DNA from 3 places in the Cryobacterium sp. Hz9 genome. Region 1 is predicted to be linked to each of the others. Evidence: riboswitches for the same ligand, from Rfam matches in the RefSeq annotation. Region 1 holds a riboswitch; each other region holds the start of a gene.
The links. A riboswitch is a leader RNA that binds a small molecule or an ion and turns the genes downstream of it on or off. The one in region 1 is predicted to bind thiamine pyrophosphate.
Positions count from the first base shown of each region.

Region 1 (3,185 bases):
ATATCACCAAGATTATCTCCCAGAAGGATTACCCGCTGATTGAGGTGGGTCGCATGACGCTTGACCGCAACCCGAGTGACTATCACACGGAGATCGAGCAGGCGGCGTTCGAGGTGAGCAACATGGTGCCGGGTATCGGTCCGAGCCCTGACAAAATGTTGCTAGGCCGGATGTTCGCCTATCCGGATGCGCACCGGGCCCGGATCGGTACCAACTACAACGAGTTGCCGGTCAATACCCCGCATAACGAGGTCCGGTCCTATTCCAAAGACGGCCACATGCGGCATCTCAACCCGGGGGACCCGACTTATGTGCCTAACTCAAAGGGCGGACCAAGCGCGGACACGGAGCGCTTCGGTGAGCCGGCCGGATGGCACAACGACGGTGACATGGTTCGTGCGGCCGCCACGCTGCACGCAGAGGACGACGACTGGGGCCAGGCTGGGACTCTGGTCCGCGACATAATGGACGACGCTGCCCGGCAGCGGCTGGTTAGCAACATCGTAGGCCAGCTTCTCAACGGCGTCAGCGAACCGGTCCTGCTTCGTACCTTCGAGTACTTGCACAACGTGGACAATGCCCTGGGCGACAGAGTTGAGCGCGGCGTGCGCGCCGGATAAAAGCATCCGTTCACAAACTGTTGCTCATGCGGACAATTGTTCCTGGTGTGTGGGCAACAGCTGCCTGCTTCGGCGACACTTGCTAGGGGTGCTCTCAACGGAGTAGGCAAAGTGGTTGTCACGCCCTAGTGGTGGTGTTAGTCATTGGGTTCTCTCTCCATCCGTTAATTTTTTTGCCTGTCTGGCACGAGGAGAGAGAGCCAGAGAGAGAGCCAAAGTGCTGGCCTTCTCGAACGAAATAAGAGTGCCGGCGACCGCGTTCGACAAGGCCGGTAACGAAGGCGCGAAGCGAACTACGGTGACCGGTCAGACAGATAAAGAATTGACAGACAGCAACCGCACAGCGGTCCACGGCCCAAAGGGCCTACCTGTGAGGGCTGAACGTATCAGGGGGTGGCTCGCGAAGCGAATTCGTCGAATATCCGACGCTAAGGCTTTGTGGCGTTCGGTGATGATCCTGCGCAACAACGCTACCGAACCAGCGGGCTGAACCTCGTCCCGCAATCAGGCCCTGGAACCCGGACTACCTCGACCACACCATCACCGGCCTCAACTTCGACACGAGTACCATCGACAGGGAAAACACAAGCCCCTGAGACGCCTGAGGGGACGCTAGCGTCGGATATTCGACGAATTCACGAGCCACCTACTTAGCCCCGCGCCGACCAAGTCGACCAGCCCGGCAGTCTATGAGTTCAGGTTCGTGACGCGAATTCGCTGGTACCAGGCGCTTAGGTATACTCATCTCCAGCGACACGGGGTGCTGACTGTATGACGGTCGGCTGAGATGACACCCGTTGAACCTGATCTAGTTCGAACTAGCGAAGGGATGTCACGGAGAATTACGTGCACCGCATAGGTGCCGGATCTCGTCCTTTCGCCTTACCCAAGGTGAAAAAAATCATGCAAATAGCAGAACAGATTGTCCTGGTCACCGGCGGTGCACGCGGCTTGGGCAAAAGCATCGTGCACGCTTTCGCGGCTCAGGGCGCCCGGGTTGTCATCAACTATCGCAACAGCGCCGCAGCGGCGGAAACCCTGGCTGCCGGCTATGGGCTTGAACACGCTTTTGCCGTACGGGCCGACGTCACCGACCCGGCCCAGGTCGCGGCAATATTCACGCAGGCTCAGGCACATTTTGGGTCCCCTGTGACAACGGTGGTCAATAACGCGTTGGCTGATTTCCGTTTCAACGGCGATGCCCGCTCCGGCGCTGCCGACATCAGTTGGGACGAGTTTGAGGCGCAATTCTCTGGCAGTGTCCGCGGTGCCCTGAACACGACCCAGCAGGCGCTGGCAGGCATGCGCGAGGCCGGGTTCGGCCGCATTATCAACATCGGTACGAACCTGTTCCAAAACCCGGTGGTGCCCTATCACGACTACACTGCCGCCAAGGCCGCCCTGCTCTCCCTGACCCGCACTCTTGCCTCAGACCTTGGCCTGCACAACATCGCCGTGAACATGGTCTCCGGCGGGCTGTTGCGCACCACGGATGCCAGCGCGGCCACCCCCGTGGACGTGTTCGACTTCATTGCCGCGTCCACCCCGCTACGCAGGGTGACAACCCCGGCCGAATTTGCGGATGCGGTACTTTTTTTTGCCTCCCCCTGGGCGCGGTCGGTCACCGGGCAGAACCTGGTGGTCGACGGCGGCCTGGTGATGAACTAGGGCCGCGCCGGTCGTGTCAGCCCCGCGCCAGCTTCACTTCAATGCATTCCTCATGGGTTGTGGCCACCACACGGTGCCGCTTGGCGGCGGCCGCAGTCGCCCATCGAGCAGTTGGGAGACATCAGTTTCTACGAACGGCTCGCCTAAAGCGCCCAACGTGGCCTCTTTGACGCCGTGTTCTTCGCCGACGGGCACGCCGTCGATGATGTGAGCACCGGCCCGTGGTGGTTTCTTGAGCCGTTGACGGCGATGGCCGCGATGGCGCGGGCGACGAGCCGGATCGGGCTGGTCAGCACCGTCTCGGCGACCTTTTACACGCCTTTCCACGCGGCGCGCATGCTTGCATCGGTGGATCACATCAGTAGGGGGCGTATTGGCGGGAACGTGGTCACCCCCATGTTGGCTGCACGATCGAAGAGCCGGTGAGACGGGCGATCGAGACTGAGACGGGGCATATGGACGCCGGTTGCGCTCGCCCTGTTCGCAGTGAGATCACCGAAACTGAACTATCTCAGTACCGAGCCGAGACGCGGCAGACGAGGAACGGTGACTGAGGATGAGGCGCCCGCATCTGGCGGTACGATCACCACCTGCCTGGCTGGTATGTCGCGGCCTGCGGTTCGCACGAGAAGTTCGGCCGTTGGATCGGTGCCTCGTTTTATGACCGCGAGTGCGATCGGCCCTAATTCGAAGTGCCGGGCAACAGAGGTCACCCGGCCAATAGTCCTGTCCTGGCCGTCTCTGTTTGGCGCCACGACGTCGTCTCCGTGCGACGGCAGCACGGTATCTGTATTGTCCGGGTAGAGCATGACGAGTCTGCGCGGTGGATGGCCGATGTTATGAACCTTGGCCACCGTCTGCTGTCCTCGATAACCGCCTTTGCTCAGGTGCACGGCT
Region 1 covers NZ_SOFC01000019.1:34,331-37,515, reverse strand. Annotated here, with positions in the region: gene E3N85_RS09530 (catalase) at 1-620, shown strand, start outside; TPP riboswitch at 1,367-1,467, shown strand; gene E3N85_RS09525 (3-oxoacyl-ACP reductase) at 1,524-2,288, shown strand; gene E3N85_RS16780 (LLM class flavin-dependent oxidoreductase) at 2,463-2,714, shown strand; gene E3N85_RS09515 (folate-binding protein YgfZ) at 2,795-3,185, opposite strand, start outside.

Region 2 (3,185 bases), on a different contig from region 1:
ATTGCTACCTGAAGCTTCATGGGGGTTCTACTTTCTGTTCGTGAGTAAGGGTGGAAGGTTTGTGTAGAGTTGCGCGCCTTATTCGAGGTTCGCGTGGCGTGGCCAGAGCTGCTCGGCCGTAGCCCCGCTCGCCTGCCACAGCGCATGAAAGATTGCGTCGCCCACGAGCAGAACGGACTGCTCGAACAGGCCGCCCGAATACTGGGCTGATACCTGGCCGGCATGGTCCTGCTTGGCGGCCGCGGGAATAACCACGGTCACCGCGGCGAGCCGCCCGAGCGGCGACTCGGGCGCCGTGGTGAGCGCGAGAATGTTCGCGCCGACGCCGTGCGCCGTCTCGGCGGCGCGCACGATGGCTCCCGTCGTTCCGGAACCGCTGGCAACGAGCAGCACGTCGCCCGCCGTGATCGCCGGGCTCGTCACCTCGCCCACCACGTGCACATCAAGGCCGAGGTGCATGAGCCGCATCGCGGTCATCTTCAGAGCCAGGCCCGAACGGCCGGCACCGAGCACGAAGACCCGTGGAGCCGACGCGAGCAGGGTCCCTGCATCGTCCAGCGACGAATCGGATGCCGCTCGGAGCGCGTCGACAACGCGACCGTTCTCTGCAGTAATGATGCCGATGGCATCCGCTACTGCGAGTCGCGCTTGGGTGGTTGTCGTTTCGTTCATAGGACAATCATCCATTCCGCTGAGCGGGAGTGCAGCCCGCCAAATGGGCGGTTTTACTATCCAAACGAATGGCTCCGAGTTGGCTAACAGGGTGGTTCGGATAGGATGACCGCATGACGCTTTCCCCGCCCATCCAGCCCGCGCAAAACTCGCGCACCGCGGCCGCCGAGCGCTCCAAACTCATCGCCGACTTGACCGATGCGCACGCGACCACACTGGAATCATTGCTTGCCGTGCTGCGCTCGAGCAGAACGAGTGACACCGCTGCCCGCCAGAGGGCGACCGAGCTCGCCGCGGCCGCAATGGTCGCGCTGCGCGCGGTGAGCGACCTCGATCGCAGCCTCACCGAGGAACCCGTTGCGCGTGCCTTCGAACGGCTGCGCGATGACCTGCGCCCGCTCGTGCGTTTCGGCGACCTCGACGTACAGTTCGTCGAGCCACCGGTGAACGGGCGTGCGCTGCCCGGCGAGGTCGCCCACGAAGCCAGGGCCATCGTGCGCGGCGCCGTGCTCGCTCTGGTCGAGCAGACCGGTGTCGCCCGGGTGCGTGTGCAGTGGGACTGCGACGGCAGCAACCTGCTCATTCACATTCGCGACGACGGCCCGGGTGACCTCGACGCCGAGGTGGCGAGCGTGCGCCAACTGGCCGCCCGCGTCGTCGCACTCAGCGGCACCCTCAACGTGGAGGCGACGGCGGGGTGGGGATCCGAGATGGCGGTGTCGCTTCCGCTGGACGCGCCGACAGCATCCGTCACGGCCGCCGCGGCCTGGGGGCTCAGCCCGCGCGAACGCGGTGTGCTCGAACTCGTGGCCTCGGGCGCCCGCAACAAGGCAATCGCCGAGACATTGACCATCAGCGAGAACACGGTGAAGTTTCACGTGGCCAACCTGCTGCGCAAGGTTGGCGCATCGACCCGCGCCGAACTGGCATCCCTCGCCCGCTGACCGCTAAGGTGAAAGCGTCAGAAGACACACACCAAACACGGGAGCGCGCACCAGCGAGCTGAGAGGACGGCCAGGGCCGTCGACCGTTGAACCTGTCCGGGTAATGCCGGCGTAGGGAGCTCCACGCAATGCGCACACCTGACGAAACAGCCATGTCAGAAACCGTCACCACCGGCCCGATCAAGGGCAGCAGCAAACGTTACGAACCGGTTCCCACGTGGCCCGGGCTTCACATCCCGGTGCGCCGGGTGCACCTCAGCAACGGCGAACACTTCGATCTGTATGACACGTCCGGCCCGTACACCGACGCTACGGCTACCATCGATCTCCAGAAGGGGCTTCCGCAGATGAGGGCCGGGTGGGAGCATCCGCTGCCCATCGACGGTGCCTCCACCCAGCTGGTCTGGGCTCGGGCGGGTATCGTCACACCGGAAATGGCCTACATCGCCGCCCGCGAAGGCGTCTCGGTCGGGCTCGTGCGCGACGAAGTGGCGCGCGGCCGGGCGGTCATTCCAGCCAACCGCAAGCACCCCGAGAGTGAGCCGATGATCATCGGCAAGGCCTTCACCGTGAAGATCAACGCGAACATCGGCAACTCGGCCGTCACCTCGTCAATCGCCGAAGAGGTGGAGAAGATGGTCTGGGCCGCCCGCTGGGGCGCCGATACCCTGATGGATCTCTCCACCGGCAAAGACATTCACCTCACCCGGGAGTGGATCATGCGCAACTCGCCCATTCCGGTGGGCACCGTTCCGCTTTACCAAGCCGTCGAGAAGGTCAACGGCGACCCGGCACTGCTCACCTGGGAGATCTACCGCGACACCGTGATCGAGCAGTGCGAGCAGGGCGTCGACTACATGACCGTGCACGCTGGCGTGTTGCTGCGCTACGTGCCACTCACAGCCAACCGCGTCACCGGCATCGTCTCGCGCGGCGGCTCGATCATGGCCGCCTGGTGCCTCGCGCACCACGAAGAGAGCTTTCTGTACACCCACTTCGTGGAGCTGTGCGAAATTCTGCGCCGCTACGACGTGACCTTCTCGCTCGGCGACGGTCTGCGCCCCGGCTCGATCGCCGACGCCAACGACGAGGCCCAATTCGCCGAATTGCGTACCCTTGGCGAACTGACCAAAATCGCGAAATCCTACGGCGTGCAGGTGATGATCGAGGGGCCGGGTCACGTTCCGATGCACAAGATCGTCGAAAATGTGCGCCTTGAGGAGGAACTGTGCGAGGAGGCCCCGTTTTATACGCTCGGCCCGCTTGCCACCGACATCGCGCCAGCCTACGACCACATCACGAGCGCGATCGGCGCGGCCATCATCGCCCAGGCCGGCACCGCCATGCTGTGCTACGTCACACCCAAAGAGCACCTCGGGCTGCCCAACCGCGACGACGTGAAGACCGGCGTGATCACCTACAAGATCGCCGCCCACTCCGCCGACCTGGCCAAACAGCATCCGCGCGCCCAGGAACGCGATGACGCCCTCAGCCGGGCCCGGTTCGAGTTTCGTTGGACCGACCAGTTCGCGCTCTCTCTCGACCCCGACACCGCGCAGAGCTTCCACG
Region 2 covers NZ_SOFC01000006.1:196,855-200,039, reverse strand. Annotated here, with positions in the region: gene hxlA (3-hexulose-6-phosphate synthase) at 1-20, opposite strand, end outside; gene hxlB (6-phospho-3-hexuloisomerase) at 79-672, opposite strand; gene E3N85_RS01570 (LuxR C-terminal-related transcriptional regulator) at 786-1,616, shown strand; TPP riboswitch at 1,644-1,751, shown strand; gene thiC (phosphomethylpyrimidine synthase ThiC) at 1,769-3,185, shown strand, end outside.
Region 2: it holds a riboswitch for thiamine pyrophosphate, as region 1 does, so the genes downstream of both, thiC (phosphomethylpyrimidine synthase ThiC) here and E3N85_RS09525 (3-oxoacyl-ACP reductase) in region 1, are expected to answer to the same signal.

Region 3 (3,185 bases), on a different contig from region 1:
CGACATCATCCAGCTGCGCGACAAGAACATCGACGCCGCCGAGGAGCTTGAATATCTCGAGATTCTGCGCACGGTCGCCGACCGATACGCACGACTCTGGGCCGTCAACGACCGGGCCGATATCGCCAGCCTCGCGGGCGCGCCGGTATTTCATGTCGGCCAGACCGATCTGCCGCTGGCCTCCGCACGCAGCCTGCTCGGCGCGGCAGCCCTGATCGGGCTGTCCACTCACACCACCGAGCAAGTGGATGCCGCCCTGACCACCGACGTGCTCGACTATTTCTGTGTCGGCCCGGTCTGGGCAACGCCGACGAAACCCGGTCGTGCGGCGGTTGGAACGCACCTGTTGAGCTATGCGGCCGCGCGCAGCGCATCTGCTCACAGCACTCGTCCCTGGTTTGCAATCGGCGGCGTCGATCTCGGCAACATCGATCAGGTCGTCGACGCCGGCGCTACTCGGGTGGTTGTGGTGCGCGCGATCACCGAGGCGAGCGACCCGACGGATGCCGCGCAGCGGCTTCTGGCCCGACTGCCCGCCCTCGGCTAGTCGCGCGCACAGCACTTCGTTCCGCGCGGTCATCTCAGGCTTTCACTAGCTGCCGAGGGGCGTCGAAGAAGTCGAGTTCGAAGCGCGCCGAGGTCGTAAACGCCTGGCGCATTGCCGCGCATTCCGATTCCGAGACCGTCGCCGCAACGTCGTCGGTGAGCGCGATCGCCTGCCGCGTGGCCGCGGCGAATTCCTCATCGGAATAGGTCTCCAGCCAGGCTGCATACGGATGCGCCGCCTCTTCGGTGCGCGACAGAAATTCGGCGTGCAGTCGGTCACCGACATCCGAGTACAGCCAGAAACAAGGCAACAGCGCCGCGAGAAGCACCGCATAATTTCCGGCCTCACTGGTCGCGAGCAAATGATCCAAGTAGCCCGTCGTCACCGGGCCTGCCTCGTCAGGGTCAGGTTGCTGCCGAAGCCAGCTTCGGTGCAATTCCGACTCGACATCGCGGCACCGCGCTGCAGAATCGGCCAGGAAGCGTTGCGCGCTCACGGTCGGCGCGAGCTCGCTGGCATGCGCGAGAACGCGTGCATAAGTGGCGAGATAGAGCGCATCCTGGGCGAGGTAATAGGAGAAATCTTCTTCTGCCAGTGCACCGCTGCTGAGGTCCGTGATGAACGGGAGATCGAAGATTTGCAGGCGGATCAGCTCGACGTCTCGCCACAGGGTCGAGCTGAACGGCGCCGGATCAGCAGGCGCGGCTGACGCGGCTGACGCTTCGGAAAACAGCCGATGAAAATGATGGATCGGGCCGTTTCCCCGCCCGACCTCGAGGTCGTCAGCGTAGGTCAGTGCGTCCTGGAGCCAGTCCTTGACCTCGGCGAGGGACTGTGTCCAGTTCCCGGTTCTCGCCTGCACGGTCGCCATCGCCGAGGAGAGCGAGCACCCGGTGCCGTGGGTGTTCTTGGTTATGATTCGCGGTGCCGTGAACTCGACAACACTGTGCGCCATCAGGCCCTGGGTGTTGACCAGAGCATCCGGGCAGGTGGTGTCGTCAAAGTGTCCCCCCTTGACCAGCACGGTCACGCCGGCACGGGCTGATAATCGTCTGCCTTGCGCGACGGCCTCTGCCCAGTCGGCCGCCGGCGGCTCGGCGAGCAGAACGGCCAGCTCGGGAACGTTGGGCGTGACGAGATCGACGAGAGGGATCAGGTCGCGTAGCGCCTGCTCGGCGGAGGGGTCGAGCAGCCGGTCCCCACTCGTTGTGACCATCACCGGGTCGAGCACGACTATCGGAGGACGGCACACGTCGAGCCAGGAACGCACCTCATTGATCACATCGAGATCCGCGAGCATGCCAATTTTGACGGCATCGATGGTCACGTCGTCGCTCACGGCACTCAATTGCTGGCGCAGAAACGCAACCGGCGGGATGTGCACCGAGCGCACCCCGAGCGTATTCTGCGCGACCAGGGCACTGACCACCGCCATCCCGTAGCCACCGTTGGCCGCAATGCTTTTCAAGTCGGCCTGGATGCCAGCACCGCCGGTTGGATCGGTCCCGGCGATACTGAGGATTCGGGGTGTTTCCCTCAGCGTGTGGTCGGAGATTCGATCGATCATCGGTGACATTCCTTCGCTAGTACTAACTAGACAGGTTCAACGGGTATTGATCTCAGCTCCCACATTGTGTGGGGCACCCCGTGTCAATGAATAAGTCTATACGCACACACCATCACCGAGTCGCTTGTTCCCGCCGCGAAGGCCGGTCGGGCAGCACGTCTACGGCGAGTCCGTGGGCGGTGACCTGCTCCAGAGGTAGTCGCACGGACCGTGCCGATGCTTGTCGAGCACTTGCGAATGAGTCAGCCATCACTGTAACGTCAGTGCATGCTGACTATTGCGTCACGGGTGGATGTCATGAACCGGCTCGGCCGGGCTCTGGCGGATCCGACCCGGTCCAAAATCCTGCTGAGCCTCCTCGACGCCCCCGGGTATCCCGGCCAGCTCGCGCAGAACCTCGGACTGACCCGCTCGAACGTGTCCAACCACCTGAGTTGCCTGCGCGGGTGCGGCATCGTCGCGGCGACCCCGGAAGGCCGCGCAACGCGGTACGAGATCGCAGACCCGCACCTGGCACATGCGCTGGTCGCGCTGGTCGACGTGGTCCTCGCCGTCGATGACGGTGACGAATGCACGGACGTCGCCTGCAACGTCCCGCTGTGTTGCGGGGCCGGCGTATGAGCGCAACTTCAACGCGTGCTGGTCGGATGCTCAGCCCGCTGCGCAAACGTCTCCTGCAGCGGCGAATCCGCTGGATAGTCGCGATCACCATAACGTACAACCTCATCGAGGCGGTCATCGCTCTCGCTGCCGGATCCATCGCATCGTCAGCAGCGCTCATCGGTTTCGGCCTCGACTCGATCGTGGAGGTGCTCTCAGCCGCCGCAATCGCCTGGCAGTTCGCCGCGCCGCAACCGGAGCAGCGCGAGAAGGTCGCGTTGCGGGTGATCGCTTTCTCCTTCTTTGCTCTCGCCGCGTACGTCACCGTCGACGCAGCGCTGTCGATCACTGGACTGCGCACGCCCGAACACAGCCCGGTCGGAATTGCGCTCGCGGCGGTCAGCCTGATGGTGATGCCTTGCCTCAGCTGGTTCGAACGTCGCACCGGCCGAGAGCTCGGCTCCGCATCCG
Region 3 covers NZ_SOFC01000014.1:354,590-357,774, forward strand. Annotated here, with positions in the region: gene thiE (thiamine phosphate synthase) at 1-547, shown strand, start outside; gene E3N85_RS08445 (bifunctional hydroxymethylpyrimidine kinase/phosphomethylpyrimidine kinase) at 582-2,123, opposite strand; TPP riboswitch at 2,106-2,205, opposite strand; gene E3N85_RS08450 (helix-turn-helix transcriptional regulator) at 2,382-2,735, shown strand; gene E3N85_RS08455 (cation transporter) at 2,732-3,185, shown strand, end outside.
Region 3: it holds a riboswitch for thiamine pyrophosphate, as region 1 does, so the genes downstream of both, E3N85_RS08445 (bifunctional hydroxymethylpyrimidine kinase/phosphomethylpyrimidine kinase) here and E3N85_RS09525 (3-oxoacyl-ACP reductase) in region 1, are expected to answer to the same signal.